4 regions of the Rhizobium sp. P44RR-XXIV genome follow, and region 1 is predicted to be linked to each of the others. Evidence: predicted binding sites of a transcription regulator. Region 1 holds the regulator's gene; each other region holds the start of a gene.
The links. Region 1 encodes PhoB, which activates phosphate uptake and scavenging genes when phosphate is short. Its sites were predicted from a motif close to TGTCATNNANCTGTCAT; they were not measured.

Region 2: a site for PhoB is predicted at 1,962-1,978, ahead of BSK43_RS04890 (DUF2794 domain-containing protein). Genes of this name have one in related genera too.
Region 3: a site for PhoB is predicted at 1,487-1,503, ahead of BSK43_RS16100 (acid phosphatase). Genes of this name have one in related genera too.
Region 4: a site for PhoB is predicted at 2,193-2,209, ahead of BSK43_RS19960 (LTA synthase family protein). Genes of this name have one in related genera too.

What each region holds. Positions count from the first base shown of each region.
Region 1 is NZ_MPVZ02000025.1:288,808-292,449, forward strand. Features, by position in the region: gene BSK43_RS06730 (aspartate aminotransferase family protein) at 1-441, opposite strand, end outside; gene BSK43_RS06740 (GcrA family cell cycle regulator) at 868-1,416, shown strand; gene phoB (phosphate regulon transcriptional regulator PhoB) at 1,595-2,278, opposite strand; gene phoU (phosphate signaling complex protein PhoU) at 2,310-3,023, opposite strand; gene pstB (phosphate ABC transporter ATP-binding protein PstB) at 3,075-3,642, opposite strand, start outside.
Region 2 is NZ_MPVZ02000024.1:204,284-207,925, forward strand. Features, by position in the region: gene BSK43_RS04880 (Bax inhibitor-1/YccA family protein) at 1-599, shown strand, start outside; gene BSK43_RS04885 (GNAT family N-acetyltransferase) at 719-1,276, shown strand; gene BSK43_RS04890 (DUF2794 domain-containing protein) at 1,536-1,940, opposite strand; gene BSK43_RS04895 (thioredoxin family protein) at 2,274-3,017, opposite strand; gene acnA (aconitate hydratase AcnA) at 3,280-3,642, opposite strand, start outside.
Region 3 is NZ_MPVZ02000027.1:821,318-824,959, forward strand. Features, by position in the region: gene BSK43_RS16095 (cytochrome c peroxidase) at 153-1,418, opposite strand; gene BSK43_RS16100 (acid phosphatase) at 1,650-3,194, shown strand; gene BSK43_RS16105 (glycerophosphodiester phosphodiesterase family protein) at 3,389-3,642, shown strand, end outside.
Region 4 is NZ_MPVZ02000028.1:584,389-588,030, forward strand. Features, by position in the region: gene BSK43_RS19955 (alpha/beta hydrolase) at 1-137, shown strand, start outside; gene BSK43_RS19960 (LTA synthase family protein) at 231-2,102, opposite strand; gene BSK43_RS19965 (NAD+ synthase) at 2,347-3,642, shown strand, end outside.

The sequences.
Region 1 (3,642 bases):
ATATTTTTCCTGGCCGCCGGCCGCGATCGTCGCGATGGTGCGGCCATGGAAGGCACCTTCGAAGGTGATGATATGAAACTTCTCAGGATGCCCCTTGGCGAACTGATAACGCCGCGCCGTCTTGATGGCGCATTCCAACGCTTCGGCACCCGAATTCGTAAAGAACACCTTGTCGGCGAAAGTGGCTTCCGTCAGCCGCTTCGACAGCTTTTCCTGGCCAGGCACCTCGTAGAGGTTGGACAGATGCCAAACCTTGTCAGCCTGCGCCTTCAGCTCGGCGACAAGATGGGGATGAGCATGACCGAGCGAATTGACCGCCACGCCGGCTGCAAAATCGAGATAGCGTTCACCGCTTTCAGTGATCAACCATACGCCTTCGCCTCGCTCGAACCGCAGCGGAGCTCGCATGTAGGTATCATAAAGCGGCGCGGTCTCGGCCATGGCCATATCTCCTCGATCACAACTTTAAGGACCAATCGCTTCGTTTTTACGAAAGGGGTCCGAAAAAATCAAAAATGCCGCCTTGCGGCGGCCCGGTCACTATTGTTGTTTTGCACCGCGATGTCAACAAAACTGGCGCTTTAGCAGGTGCGAGAAAGTGCTTGCGCGCAAAAGGGATACGTTCGGCGCCGCATATTGCAGAAATGCCACGCCCGGACAGCAAGTTGGGGAAAACCTCGAAATCGATTCCTCAAGATTCCCGCGACTCTTGTCACGGAGTCTGCCTCACACTAGGTTAAAAACCAATTGCTAGACTGCATGCGGCGGAACTAGTCACCACAATTTTAGAGCGTTTCGTGCCTCGATCCCCATGCGAGGCAATGGTGAGGGATTCTGCCATCGGAAACGCGACAGCGGAGACAGGGCATGAATTGGACAGACGAACGCGTCGAGAAGCTGAAAAAGCTATGGTCCGAAGGGTTGAGCGCCAGCCAGATCGCGGCACAGCTCGGTGGCGTCAGCCGTAACGCCGTTATCGGCAAGGTGCATCGCTTGAACCTTCCCGGCCGAGCGAAGGCTGGCGGTACGACGGCGGCGGCTCGCACGCCGAAGCGCAGCGCCACGGCGCCGCGGGCTTCGAACTATCAGGCGCGCGTCGCAACCCGCACGGTTACCCGCCAGCAGGGCGCAACCATGCTGAAGGAAGAGGTCGAGATCGATACGGTCAACGAGATCCAGTATCGCCCGGCTGCCAATGTGGTCGTTCCAATCTCCCGGCGCCTCGGCCTGACGGAGCTGACGGAGCGCACCTGCAAGTGGCCGGTCGGCGATCCCCTGAAGGACGATTTCCACTTCTGCGGCAACGAGAGCCCGGATTCATCGCCCTACTGCACCTACCATCAGCGCCTGGCCTACCAGCCGGTGCATGAACGGCGCAGGCCAGCTCAGCGCGCGGCTGAGACACTTCATCACTGAGATAAAGAAACGGGCCCTTTGGGGCCCGTTTTCTGTTTCCGCCGCGACTGCATAATTCCTTAAATCGGAACCGATTTGAGGGAAAATTATGCAGAATTCTAAGATATTACAGCGACCTTAACGCGTCTTGAAAGACGCGTGGCGCTGTAATGTTGAGTGCCTGATCGGGTATTCCCGCTCAGGCCTCCATGGAGTAGCCCGCGCCGCGAACGGTGCGGATGACATCCTGCATATTGGAGAAGTTGAGCGCCTTGCGCAGGCGACCGACATGCACGTCGACCGTGCGTTCGTCGACATAGATATCATGCCCCCACACGCCGTCGAGCAGTTGCGAGCGCGAGAAGACGCGGCCCGGCGAGGACATCAGGAATTCCAGAAGACGGAATTCGGTCGGTCCCAGCCGCACTTCGCGGCTCTTGCGGTGAACGCGGTGCGTCTCGCGGTCCAGCTCGATATCGCCACAACGCAACACCGTGGAGAGAACCTCCGGACGGGCGCGCCGCAGCATCGCCTTGACGCGAGCCATCAGCTCGGGTGTCGAGAACGGCTTGACGACGTAATCGTCCGCGCCAGTGGAAAGACCGCGCACGCGCTCGCTTTCCTCGCCGCGGGCCGTCAGCATGATGATCGGCAGGCGCTCCGTCTCCGGCCGCATGCGCAGCCGGCGGCAGAGCTCGATGCCGGATACACCGGGGAGCATCCAGTCGAGGATCAGAAGATCGGGAATGCGCTCCTGGAGACGCAACTCGGCTTCATCGCCTCTGAGGATCGTGTCGACCTCGAAGCCTTCGGCCTCGAGATTGTAGCGCAGCAGAACGCTGAGCGCTTCCTCGTCTTCTACAACAGCAACTCTCGGAACCATGCGCCTATGGTCTCCTTTCTTCGCTTTCGGATTATTCCGTCACTGCGCCGACGGTATTGGCGGTATCGTCCTTCGGGCGCTCGCCTTCGGGCTGAGCACCCGTCGCCATGTAATAGATCGTCTCGGCGATGTTGGTGGCATGGTCGCCGATGCGCTCGATGTTCTTGGCGCAGAAGAGAAGATGCGTGCAGGTGGTGATGTTGCGCGGATCTTCCATCATGTAGGTCAGCATCTCGCGGAAGAGCGAGGTGTACATCGCGTCGATTTCCTCGTCGCGTTCGCGGATCGACACGGCCTTGTCCGGCGAGCGTGTGGCGTAGACGTCGAGGACTTCCTTGAGCTGGCTAAGCGCCAATTCGGAAAGGTGCTCGATGCCACGAGCCAGGCGACGCGGAACGCCCGTACCCTGCACGGCGATGACGCGCTTGGCGGTGTTCTTGCCGAGGTCGCCGACGCGCTCCAGATCGGAAGCGATACGGATCGAACCCATGATCTCGCGCAGGTCGGCAGCCATCGGCTGACGACGGGCGATGGTGACGATGGCCTTGTCGCCGACTTCCCGCTCGGCATGATCGAGGATGACGTCGTCGGAGATGACCTTCTGCGCAAGACCAGTGTCGCTCTGGACCAGCGCCCGAACGCTGTCGCTGACCATTTGCTCGGCCAGGCCGCCCATTTCCGCAATACGGCGCGTCAGGAACTTCAGGTCTTCGTCATAGGCAGAGAGAATGTGAGTGGAGACCATTTTTCTATCCTCAAGGTGAACTGTGTGAAAGGAGCCGCGCGCACGGCATCATCAACCAAAACGGCCCATGATGTAATCCTGCGTGCGGAAATCGTCGGGATTGGTGAACATCTTATCGGTATCGTTCTCCTCGACCAGATGGCCGAGATGAAACATTGCGGTACGTTGCGACACGCGGGCTGCCTGCTGCATGGAATGCGTGACGATGACGATGGTGAAGTTTTCGCGCAGCTCGTGGATCAGATCCTCGACCTTGGCGGTGGCAATGGGATCGAGCGCCGAACAGGGCTCGTCCATCAGAATGACCTCCGGGCTGACCGCGACGGCACGGGCGATGCACAGGCGCTGCTGCTGACCGCCCGAGAGGCTCGTGCCGGCATCATGCAGCCGATCCTTCACCTCACCCCACAGACCGGCCTTCTGCAGGCTGGTTTCGACGATATGCTCGAGATCAGCTTTCGAGCGATGCAGACCATGGATGCGAGGGCCATAGGCTACGTTCTCATAGATCGACTTCGGGAACGGATTGGGCTTCTGGAAGACCATGCCGACCCGCGCGCGCAGCTCCACAACATCAATGTTGTTGTCGTAGACATCCTGATCGTCGAGCGTGATCTTG
Region 2 (3,642 bases), on a different contig from region 1:
ATCTTTCGTTCTCGCTCGCTTTCTCCAACGGACAGATCACGGCCTTCGGCCAGGCGATCTATCTGAGCCCGTTGAAGTGGGTGGTCATTCTGGCTCCGCTGGCAATGGTCTTCTTCCTGAGCTTCAGGATTAACCGCATGAGCGTAGCCGCCGCGACGACGACCTTCTGGGTCTATGCCGCGCTGGTAGGCCTGTCGCTGTCGTCGATCTTCATCATCTACACCGGCCAGAGCGTCGTGCAGACCTTCTTCGTGACCGCCGCCTCCTTCGGCGCGCTGTCGCTCTATGGCTATACGACCAAGCGTGACCTGTCGGCGATGGGTTCGTTCCTGATGATGGGTCTCTTCGGCCTGATCATCGCGTCGCTGGTCAACATCTTCCTGGCTTCGTCCGCCCTGCAGTTCGCCATCTCGGTGATCGGCGTGCTGATCTTCGCAGGCCTCACCGCCTACGATACGCAGCGGATCAAGGAAATGTACTACGCTGCTGACGATGCCACCGTGGCTGGCCGCAAGGCCATCATGGGCGCCCTGTCGCTCTACCTGGACTTCATCAACCTGTTCATGTTCCTGCTGCAGTTTATGGGCAATCGCCGCTAATCGCACGGCTTGAACAAGACATTCGGAAAGGCGGCTTCGGCCGCCTTTTTATTTGCCTGGAGGATAGTCCTGCGATTTGATATCGACCGTCACATCGAGCAGATCAGGCAAGAAAAGCAATGTCCGTCAGCCTTCGCAGCGCAACCGTAAACGACCTTCCCCACATCACCGCCATCTACCGCGATTCCGTGCTGAACGGCACGGCCAGCTACGAGATCACGCCCCCAAGTGAAGAGGAGATGGCGGGCCGCTTCCTGGCGATCCAGGACAAAGCCTACCCCTACATCGTCGCGGAAGACAGAGGCGGCACGTTCCTCGGCTATGCCTATGCCTCGGCATTCCGCACCCGCCCAGCCTATCGTTGGATGGTGGAGGATTCGATCTATCTCGCGCCGGAAGCTCGCGGCCGCGGCGTCGGCGGGCTGCTGTTGAAGGCCTTGGTCGAGAGCTGCGAGACGCTCGGCTTCCGCCAGATGATCGCCGTCATCGGTGGCGCCCACCCGGCCTCTGTCGCCGTACACCGCTCAGCGGGCTTCACCGAGGTCGGGCTGCTGAAAGGCACGGGCTACAAGCATGGCCGGTGGCTGGACACGATGCTGATGCAGAAGGCGCTCGGCGACGGCAACGACAGCGATCCGGACCCATCGGTTTATCCGGGGACGTTGTTTGGGGAGTAGCGCAGGTTTCGCATATGCCGCACGTTTGATACCCCCCTCTGTCGCTGTCGTGACATCTCCCCCACAAGGGGGGAGATTATTGGGAGCATGACGCTCGTCTCTCAAAAACAACAAGCCGCATTTCAGCAGGCACGATGTTGGTTGGTGGTGCAGGGAGCGCTCCAAGTTGCCAATCTCCCCCCTTGTGGGGGAGATGTCCCGAAGGGGACAGAGGGGGGTGCGGCACTATCAGCCAGCACACAGCAAATGGCGATAAGAGCTACTTATCCACCAGCTTCAGCTGCTTGTCGAAAACCTTCAGGACCTGTTGCAGGTCATGGCCGCGTTTCAGGATCATGCCGTTGGTGTTGACCACGGAGAAGGCCCCCTGCTTGGCAGCCAGCTTCGGGTTCTTTTCGATGCGGAAGAGCGGCAATTCGCCTGAGCGCTTGAAGACGGAGAAAACCGCCATGTCCTTGAGGTGGTCAATGGCATAGTCCCGCCACTCGCCCTCCCCGACCATGCGACCGTAGATCCAGAGAATGGCATCAAGCTCGCGGCGGTGGAATGTCACCGGCAGCGGGTCCTTGCTCTGTTTGTATTCCCTGAGATCGACGACGACGGAGGTGGTGTTGGTGTCGACGGAACGGCTTTCGCTATGGCGCAAATCCGGCTGATCAGTCATCAATCCCCCAGGGGCTATCTCATGACAAGAGAATGACAGTTTGCCTCAGCCACACCAAATTGCAAGACACCTGGCGGCTCACAATTTCTTTCCTGCCCCCGAAAGCGTCTCGGCGGCGCCGCATTTCAGTCAAAACGCCGCCCGATTTGCAGGAAGTATAGGCAACCGCTTGGCGCCGCCGCGTCAAGCGGCCCGGCCGGGGGCGTATCGATAAACCCCAGCCCCGAATGCGTCCTCGCCGGGCACCTCCCCTTTTTGGCATCAGCCAAAATAGGGACCCTTTTCGGCGCCAGCCGAAATAGAAGGCTTAGGGGTCAGCTTGAAAAAAGCCGCTCAGCCGTCCGAGCCGATGGTCAATACCGTCGCACCGATGATGGCTGCGGGATCGCCCGTGGGTGTCGAAGACTGCAGGAGAACCGCAAGCCCTCTCCGGCCGGCCTTATCAAGTACATTGGCGGGCAGGACGATATTCATCGCCTTGCCGTCCCACATACCAACGGTTTCGACATCTGAAACCGCATGCATGTAGGCGATCTGCTGACCGTTGTTTTCGCCGCCCTTCGGAGCCACCATCTGCTCCTTGTCGAAATAGACGACGACAACATTGGCCTTGCCTTGGCCAGCGCCGATCTTGATCGACAGCTCGTCGTCCTTCATGGCGGCATTCACTGGAATAGTCAGACCTTCACCGCTGCGCTGGAAGCTATCGAGCTTGACGTTGATCGCATTGAGATCCGCGCCGTTCATATGGTCGCGGCCATTGACGACGGCCTGGGGCGTGTAGACGCCGCTGCGGCCGAGCGCGCGCGCATAGGCATATTGGCGCGCCGTGTTGTCCTTGGACGCCATCGTGTCGCTCCAGCCGAGATAGTTCCAGTAGTCGACATGATAAGCAAGCGCCACCACGTCGCCCTGGCGGATCAGCTTGCGGAAGGCGGCATCGGCGGGTGGACAGGAAGCGCAGCCCTGTGCGGTGAAGAGCTCGACCACGCCCTTGATCTTCGCAGCCTCCTGCGCATGCAGCGAACTTGCCAGCGCGATGCCTGCCAGAAGTAGAATCGAAAGTCGAAGGCGCATTTCCCTTGTACCTCATTGTCAAATTTCAAAGGTCGTCTGCCTACGCAGGCCCTGAAACCGCTCACGCTCCTTCGGGCAACCATGCCCGTATCAAGCCCGAAAAATCTGAAACAAGAGATAATAGTTTAGCGTGATGACGCAAAGTCACGATGGGGTGAGACCGGCGTGCAGCACCGGACGTGCCGTACACATCGGCGTGAAAAACAAGACGCCGCCAGGAAACTTTCCCCGGCGGCGCGTAATTTGCGGCTTTTAGAGCCTATCAGGCAGCGAGATCGCGCAGAACGGTCTGCAGGATGCCGCCATTGTTGACGTAGATGACCTCATCCAGCGTATCGATACGGCAGATGATCGGGATATCGCGAACCGTGCCGTCGCCATAGGTAACCTTGGCGATCTTGCGCTCGCGCGGCTTGATATCAGCCAGGCCTTCGATGGTGACGAGTTCGTCACCCTTCAGCTCAAGGGTGGCCCAGGTGGTGCCGTCCTCGAAGACGAAGGGGATGACGCCCATGCCAACCAGGTTCGAGCGGTGGATACGCTCGAAGGACTGGGCGATCACGGCGCGTACGCCGAGCAGGTTGGTGCCCTTGGCAGCCCAGTCACGCGACGAGCCGTTGCCGTA
Region 3 (3,642 bases), on a different contig from region 1:
GTCGATTGGAGGTTTAAGCAGTGGATGGCTTCATGTTGCCCGATCGCGCGAATGTCGTTTCATTCAACCGAGCACCTGATTGTTCAAGCCTTTGCGTGCGCAATGCTCGATGCCGGGCATGATCCTCCGCTTTGCCTCCCTACAGGATCAGGCTACCGAGCCGCTTGGGGATCCTGATCTGCGTCAGTAAGCGTCCCCAGAAAAGCAACGATGTCGTCGATCTCTGCATCCGTTACCCCAGGGTCCTCGTGTGGCTTCTTGCCGAACGGCGGGTCCTGATTGAGATTGTTCCAATAAGCTGCAGGCAGGTCATCATATTGACGGACTGTGCCATCGGCATTGTGCGGATACCATCGGCCCGGGTCCGTGTCGCGTGTCACATAAAATGAGACGACATCGCGGAGCGAATGAAAATAGCCATTGTGGAAGAAACTGTGGCGGAGCGCGACGTTGCGGAGCGTCGGCGTGCGGAAGAGGCCGCAATATTCTGCGCGCCCTTTCAGGTCGGTTCTCTGTGGACCGCAGAGGCCGAGATCGAAATAGTTGGGGTCCTTGTTTGCGGGAATGTCTGGATTTCGCGGCACAGCTAGTCCAAGAAAGCCGAAATCGGAAAACTGCGGCGGCTCCCCGTCGTTGGCAGGTTCGCTCAAATGACAACTCGAACAGTTGCCCTTCGCGGGGTCTTCGAAGAGAGCTCGACCGCGCAACTCCTGAGCTGTCAAACTGCCCTTGCCAGCGAGGAAGGCGTCGTATCGGCTGGAATAAGGATAGAAATCGGGACCGCTTTGCTCGAAGGTCGCGAGTGCCTCGACGGCCGCGGCGAAAGCATCCTCGGTGTGATCGAAGACGTCAGCTCCGAATATCATCTTGAATTCTTCCGCATATGGCGCGTTGCGCAAGCGCGCAACAACGTCTTTCGGGTCTTTGTTTGCCATCTCGAACGGCGAAAGCAGGGGGATCTTGGCCTGATCGTAACCGTGATCCACACGACCGTCCCATGTGAGGCCACCCGTCGGCCCGTTGTCGATGCTTTCGTCGCCTTCGTCCTCGGAATCGTAAAAGTGCTCTGTGAATGTCGGTACGGACTGCAGGTATCGAAGCGAAGGAACCGCGCGCAAGCCAGGCTGATCCATGTGCTCTCCTCCCAACTCCACCGGAGACGCCGAGGCCGGTCCGTAGGCGTGGTGCGGGTCATGGCAGGAAGCGCAAGCCTGGAGGCCCGACGCCGAAAGAGATCGATCGGAGAACATCTTGCGGCCGACCTCCGTCAATGCCCTGGCTCTGGCAAAAGCTGCAGCTCGTGACATTGGCCCTGGATGAATGCCAACACCATCGCCGGCGGCGGTCTCATAGAGAGGCACGAGGGCAAGCAAGAGCGCGAGCCCACCGCCCGTCATCAGCGCACGGGTTGGCCACATTTTATTGAGCGTCAATGTCGCATTTCCGTAAGATTTCAGGGCGGTCTGGATCATAATCGAGCGCGGGTGCAACAGAATGATGACGGAGAAATTCTAGACCCCTGTTACGATCTCCTGCCGTCACAAAAATGATAGGAGAGAAAGTTAGCGTGTCGCTTGCAAGCCTCTCGGCATCCGCTTGGACGGCTCCGCTCCTCTAGCCAATATCCCCTAGCCATGAGGTAATCCGCCGTGAAGAGGCTCAAACTACTCCATTTCTTTTATTTGGCCGCCGCCGCAATCTTACCATCTGCTTACTCAACGGTGGTTCAAGCAGCCCCCGCCGGATACGACAAGATTGATACCGTAGTGGTGATCTACGCCGAGAACCGTAGCTTCGACAATCTTTATGGCAGTTTCCCTGGCGCCAATGGGCTTTCTAGCGCAACAGCCAGTCAGGCGCGTCAGCTTGACCGCAATGGTCAGCCCCTTGCGGAATTGCCTCCGGCATGGGGTGGATTGACAGCGAAGGGGGTTACTCCGCCGATCACGGAGGCACAATCGGCGCATCTGGCGAATGCGACATTCGCGATCGATGACGCAAGCGGCTTCGCGCAGTCTTCATCGGTGATCACGCGCGATCTCTGGCATCGTTTCTATCAGGAGCAGATGCAGATCGATGGTGGCAAGAATGATAAGTTCGTCGCGTGGGCGGATTCTGGCGGCCTTGTCATGGGCCATTACGACGGTTCCAACCTGCCCATGTGGCAGATCGCAAAGAAATACGTTCTTGCCGACAATTTCTTCCAGGGAGCATTTGGCGGGTCATTTCTGAACCACTTCCAGTTGGCCTGCGCCTGCGTCCCTGTTTTCCCGGATGCCGATAAGAGCCCGGCAAAGCCGACCATCGCCAAGGTTGACGCCGATGGTGTTTCACTGACCGTGGTCGAGAACGCGCCCAAATCGGCTTTGGAGGGTGCGCCGAAATTTGTATCAGACGGTAATCTCACGCCCGACTTCCACGCCGTCAATACGATGCAACCGCCATATGAGCCGAGCGCCAATCCTCCCGTTGCTGGCGGCGATACGGCCTTTGCGGACCCCAGTCTGCCGACAACCTTGCCGCCGCAACACGACATCACGATCGGCGATCTTCTGACGCTGAAAGGTATTGATTGGGCTTGGTATGCCGGAGCTTGGCAGGCGACCCTTGATGGGAAGAATGCGACGCCGGTGCCGAACTTCCAGTTCCATCACCAGCCATTCAACTATTTTGCCGCCTATGCACCCGGTACTCCGGCTCGCGCCCAGCATCTCAAGGACGGAGGCCTCGGCGGCACGGCCTTTATCAAGGACATCGATGACGGCAAGCTTCCTGCGGTCACGTTCTACAAACCCCAGGGAAATCTGAACGAGCACAGCGGCTACGCCGATGTTTCAAGTGGCGACCAGCATCTTGCCGACATCGTTTCTCATCTCGAAAAGAGCCCGCAGTGGGGTCATATGTTGGTGATCGTCACTTACGACGAGAACGGCGGGTTCTGGGATCATGTCGCTCCTCCGAAGGCGGACCGTTGGGGTCCCGGCAACCGGATTCCCGCTTTTATCATTTCCCCCTTTGCGCGGACCGGAATGGTCGATCACACGCAATATGACACGACGTCCATCTTGCGCTTTATCACCGCTCGCTATGATTTGCCCGTCCTGCCGGGTCTGGTCGCCCGTGACAAGGCGCTGCGCAACAATGACGAGCCGCCCATGGGCGACATGAGTGCGGCGCTCGATTTGACGCGGTAATCACGCAGGCCTCGGACACTGTCCGAGGCCTGCCACCTTTCCGCGGCAGGAAGAGTTGTCTGACGGCCCTCAGAGGCAGGGCGACTGATGGAACCCTCAGTGGGAGTCGTCATGCGGTCGTTACAGGGCGGTGTGATGCAGATAGCAGCGGCGCGGCTAAGCGCCTGATCGTCAATGATTGAACGGGGATGATGATGAAACACGATACCAGAGCTGGTTGCCAGCTGGTCGGCGTCGCCATCTTGGCATTGTGCCTCGCCTTGCCGGTTCGCGCGCAGGACACTTCTGCATCGGCAAATGCCAAACCCTTCCTGACGCTCGACGGCAAGCAGCCGCTGGTGATAGGCCACCGCGGGCTTCCAGGCCTGATGCCGGAGGAAACATTGGCCTCCTATGATATGGCCGCCGCCCTCGGCACCGATGCCCTGGAGGAGGATATTCACCTCAC
Region 4 (3,642 bases), on a different contig from region 1:
AAAACGAGCGGTGGATGGCCGAACGGCTGGGCGCCAGGAAGATTATCACGCTGGACGCCGGCCATGCGTCGCTTGCTTCCAAGCCGGTGGAAGTCGTGGCACTCATTGACGAGGCTGCTGTCGCGACCGCCGGCTAATGGTTTGAAGGACGTGTCTGGAGTTGCCGGCGCCGCCTGCGCTCCAGACATGCGTCATGTTGCATTGAGCCGCTGAAATTTAAGCTCGATCCGCTAGCTGCCCTGCGTAATCAATGAACTATGCGACGGGAAGAAGCGCTCCAGCCCATATTCGCGTCCGAACATCACGTCATGTTGCAGATAGCGGTAGTCCCGTATCATCGGATCGATAGCCCCCTCATTGCGTGACCAGTCGGGGAATGTCTGGTTTTCGCGGGTTGCGAGCTGATAGCGGTCGACGATGTCGTATTTCTTCTGCACGCGTCCGAGAAAGCCGGTATAGAACGGATGCTCGTATCCAGCTGTTTTCAGTACCTGATAGGGCAGTTGCGACGGGCTGATGGTGCCGATATCCTTGCGCACGCCCTTCTTGCTCGACCAGATGACCAGCGGTGTTTCATGCTCCTGCTTCATGATGTCGAGTGGAGCCTTGCGGGTCGCAACCTGCTGCGGCATGTAGCCAGTGTTCGGATAGACGCCGCCGAGCGGCGGCAGATGATCGCCCCAGAGGACAATGATGGTTTCGCGGTCGCGCTTTTCAGCCCAATCCATCAGCATTTTCAAACTGTCGTCGGCTTCGCGAACGCCCTGTGCATAGGTGCCAAGCGTTTCCCGGTCGTCGTCATTCAGATTGCCGGCAATATTTACCGTGTTCTGGGCGTAGCGGTTGGCTTCATAAGGGCCATGTCCCTGAAGGGTGACGGCGAAAAAGAAGAACGGCTTTTCGGCCCCATCCCCCTCGCGCATGATCTCCTTCAACAGGGAGTCATCGGAAGCGAACATGCCGCGCTTTTCCATTGCCGGCAGCGTTTCCTCGGTGTGGAATTCCTCAAAGCCGAAAGCTCTATAGACTTCGTTACGGTTCCAGAACCAGCCGCTGAACGGATGGAGCGCGCGGGCCGCGTAGCCTTCTGCCCGGAAGAAGGTCGCCAGCGAGGGCATGGGGCGGCGGACATATTGCTGATAGGGAATGCTGCCATAGGGCAGGAAGGCGTTGGAAAAGCCGGTCAGCGCCTCGAATTCCACATTGGCCGTCATGCCGCCGAACTCGGGCGAAAAGACATTGCCTGATTGTCGGGCACGGATCGTCGGCATCGGGTCGGGCGTGAAGCTGACATTGGAAAGTCGCGTTGGATCCCACAGGGATTCGCTCATCAGCATGATGACATCAGGCTTCTGGCGCGGGCCGGAAAGATAGCCATAGTTTCGTGCCGGTATCGCATCGATCGCGTCCGGCCCGTAACCCGCCGGAGATTTGACGTCTGCCATCGGCAGGTTCAGCGAGAAGGCGATGACGAAGCCGTTATAGGTGTAGTTTTCCTTCTGATCCCAGACGATCGGGATGATACGCAGCTTTTCGCGGATGAAGGAATATTGCGTCGGGTCCATCTGCGAGATGAAGACCGCAGCCAGTGGCAGACAAACCGACAGCCGGACTACCCGAGCCTTTCGGGACAAGGTAGCAGCATGCCGCCAGGCGTGGCGCCACAGAAAAGCAAGCGCTGCCAGCGCCGCGACAAGACCAATGACGAGCGCTGCTGCGGTCCACGGACGATCACGCACCATGACCGGCAGTAATTCCATGATCTGCCGCGCAAACAGGAAATCCGAAGGATAAAGCGGGTCGGACAGATAGTTCTGTTTTTGGCTCGAGATGAAGGCGGGAACCAGTAGAAGGGGCGCGACGATCAGGACGGATAGATGGGCCCGGCCGAAGATCGCGTCGGCCATCAGCATCATCAGCATGACGATGCCAATGGTGGTGAAGCCGGGGCGGGAAGGAGAAAACACATATGGCAGCACGGGCGAGAATTCGCCGCGTGCGATCCATTCGACGCCGAGGACCAGCAGTAGCGCCAGCAGCATGGTCAGACCAAGGCTCAGAAGCTGGCGCAGGACATTTGATTGTTGCCTTGCTGCGCCGATTTTCTGGAAAAAAGCGAGCCTGCCCGCCAAGGCGGAACCAATGACCAGATCGACCAAGGGTTTCTCCGAATGCTAAAATATTCATATAATTGTCATGCTTCTGTCATGAATGCCGGATGAACCGCAAGGCAAGCTTGATACTTTTCCGGGTAAAAATACCGCCTATGCGCGTAGTGCGATCTTTGATGCCCAGAGGCGAACGAAGGCGGTTGCGGAAGCAAGAGGCCATCGCTAAATGTATGGCATGACAGAGCAAAGCCCGATCACTCACACCATCCGCATCGCCGTCGCGCAGCTCAATCCGACGGTCGGCGACATCTCCGGCAATCTTGCCAAGGCACGCGAGGCGCGGGCCGAGGCGGCGCGCGAGGGTGCGCAGCTCCTGATGCTGACGGAACTGTTCATTTCCGGCTATCCGCCGGAGGATTTGGTCCTGAAGCCAGCCTTCATCCGTGCGTGCTGGAAAGCGGTTGAAAGCCTGGCCGCCGATACCGCCGACGGCGGGCCGGGTGTCATCGTCGGTGTTCCAAGGCAGGATGACACCGGCCGCTACAACTCGGTGGCCGTGCTCGATGGTGGCAAGGTCATTTTCGTCAGAGACAAGGTCGACTTGCCGAACTATGGCGAATTCGACGAAAAGCGAGTTTTCGACGAAGGCACCATCTCAGGTCCCGTCAATTTCCGCGGCGTCCGCATCGGCATACCGATTTGCGAGGAGATCTGGAACGATCTCGGTATCTGCGAAACGCTGGCCGAGGCCGGTGCGGAAATCCTGCTGGTTCCGAACGGTTCGCCTTATTACCGTGGCAAGGTCGATGTCCGCCACCAGGTCGCGTTGCGGCAGGTAATCGAGTCAGGCTTGCCGCTCATTTTTGCTGCGCAGGTTGGCGGTCAGGACGAACTGGTTTTCGACGGCGCGAGCTTCGGTTTCAATGCGGACAAGACGCTGGCCTTCCAGATGAGCCAGTTCGAGACCGCGTTGGCAGTGACGACATGGAAGAAGAACGGTGACGTCTGGCACTGCGCCGAAGGACCGATGGCGCATATTCCGGAAGGCGAGGAGGCCGATTATCGCGCCTGCCTGCTGGGCTTCCGTGACTATGTCAACAAGAACGGCTTCAAGTCCGTCGTGCTCGGCCTGTCTGGCGGCATCGACTCGGCGATCTGTGCGGCAATTGCGGTCGATGCGCTTGGAGAGGAGCGTGTGCGAACGGTCATGCTGCCCTATCGCTATACCTCCGAGGACTCGCTGAAGGATGCGGCCGATTGCGCCAAGGCGCTCGGCTGCCGTTACGATATCGTGCCGATCGAGGAGCCCGTCGGCGGCTTTACCTCCGCTTTGTCCGATCTGTTCGAAGGCACCGAGAGCGGCATCACCGAAGAAAACCTGCAGAGCCGCGCCCGCGGGACCATTCTGATGGCGATCTCCAACAAGTTCGGCTCGATGGTCGTGACGACCGGCAACAAGTCGGAAATGTCGGTTGGATATGCCACGCTCTATGGCGACATGAACGGCGGCTTCAACCCGATCAAGGACCTC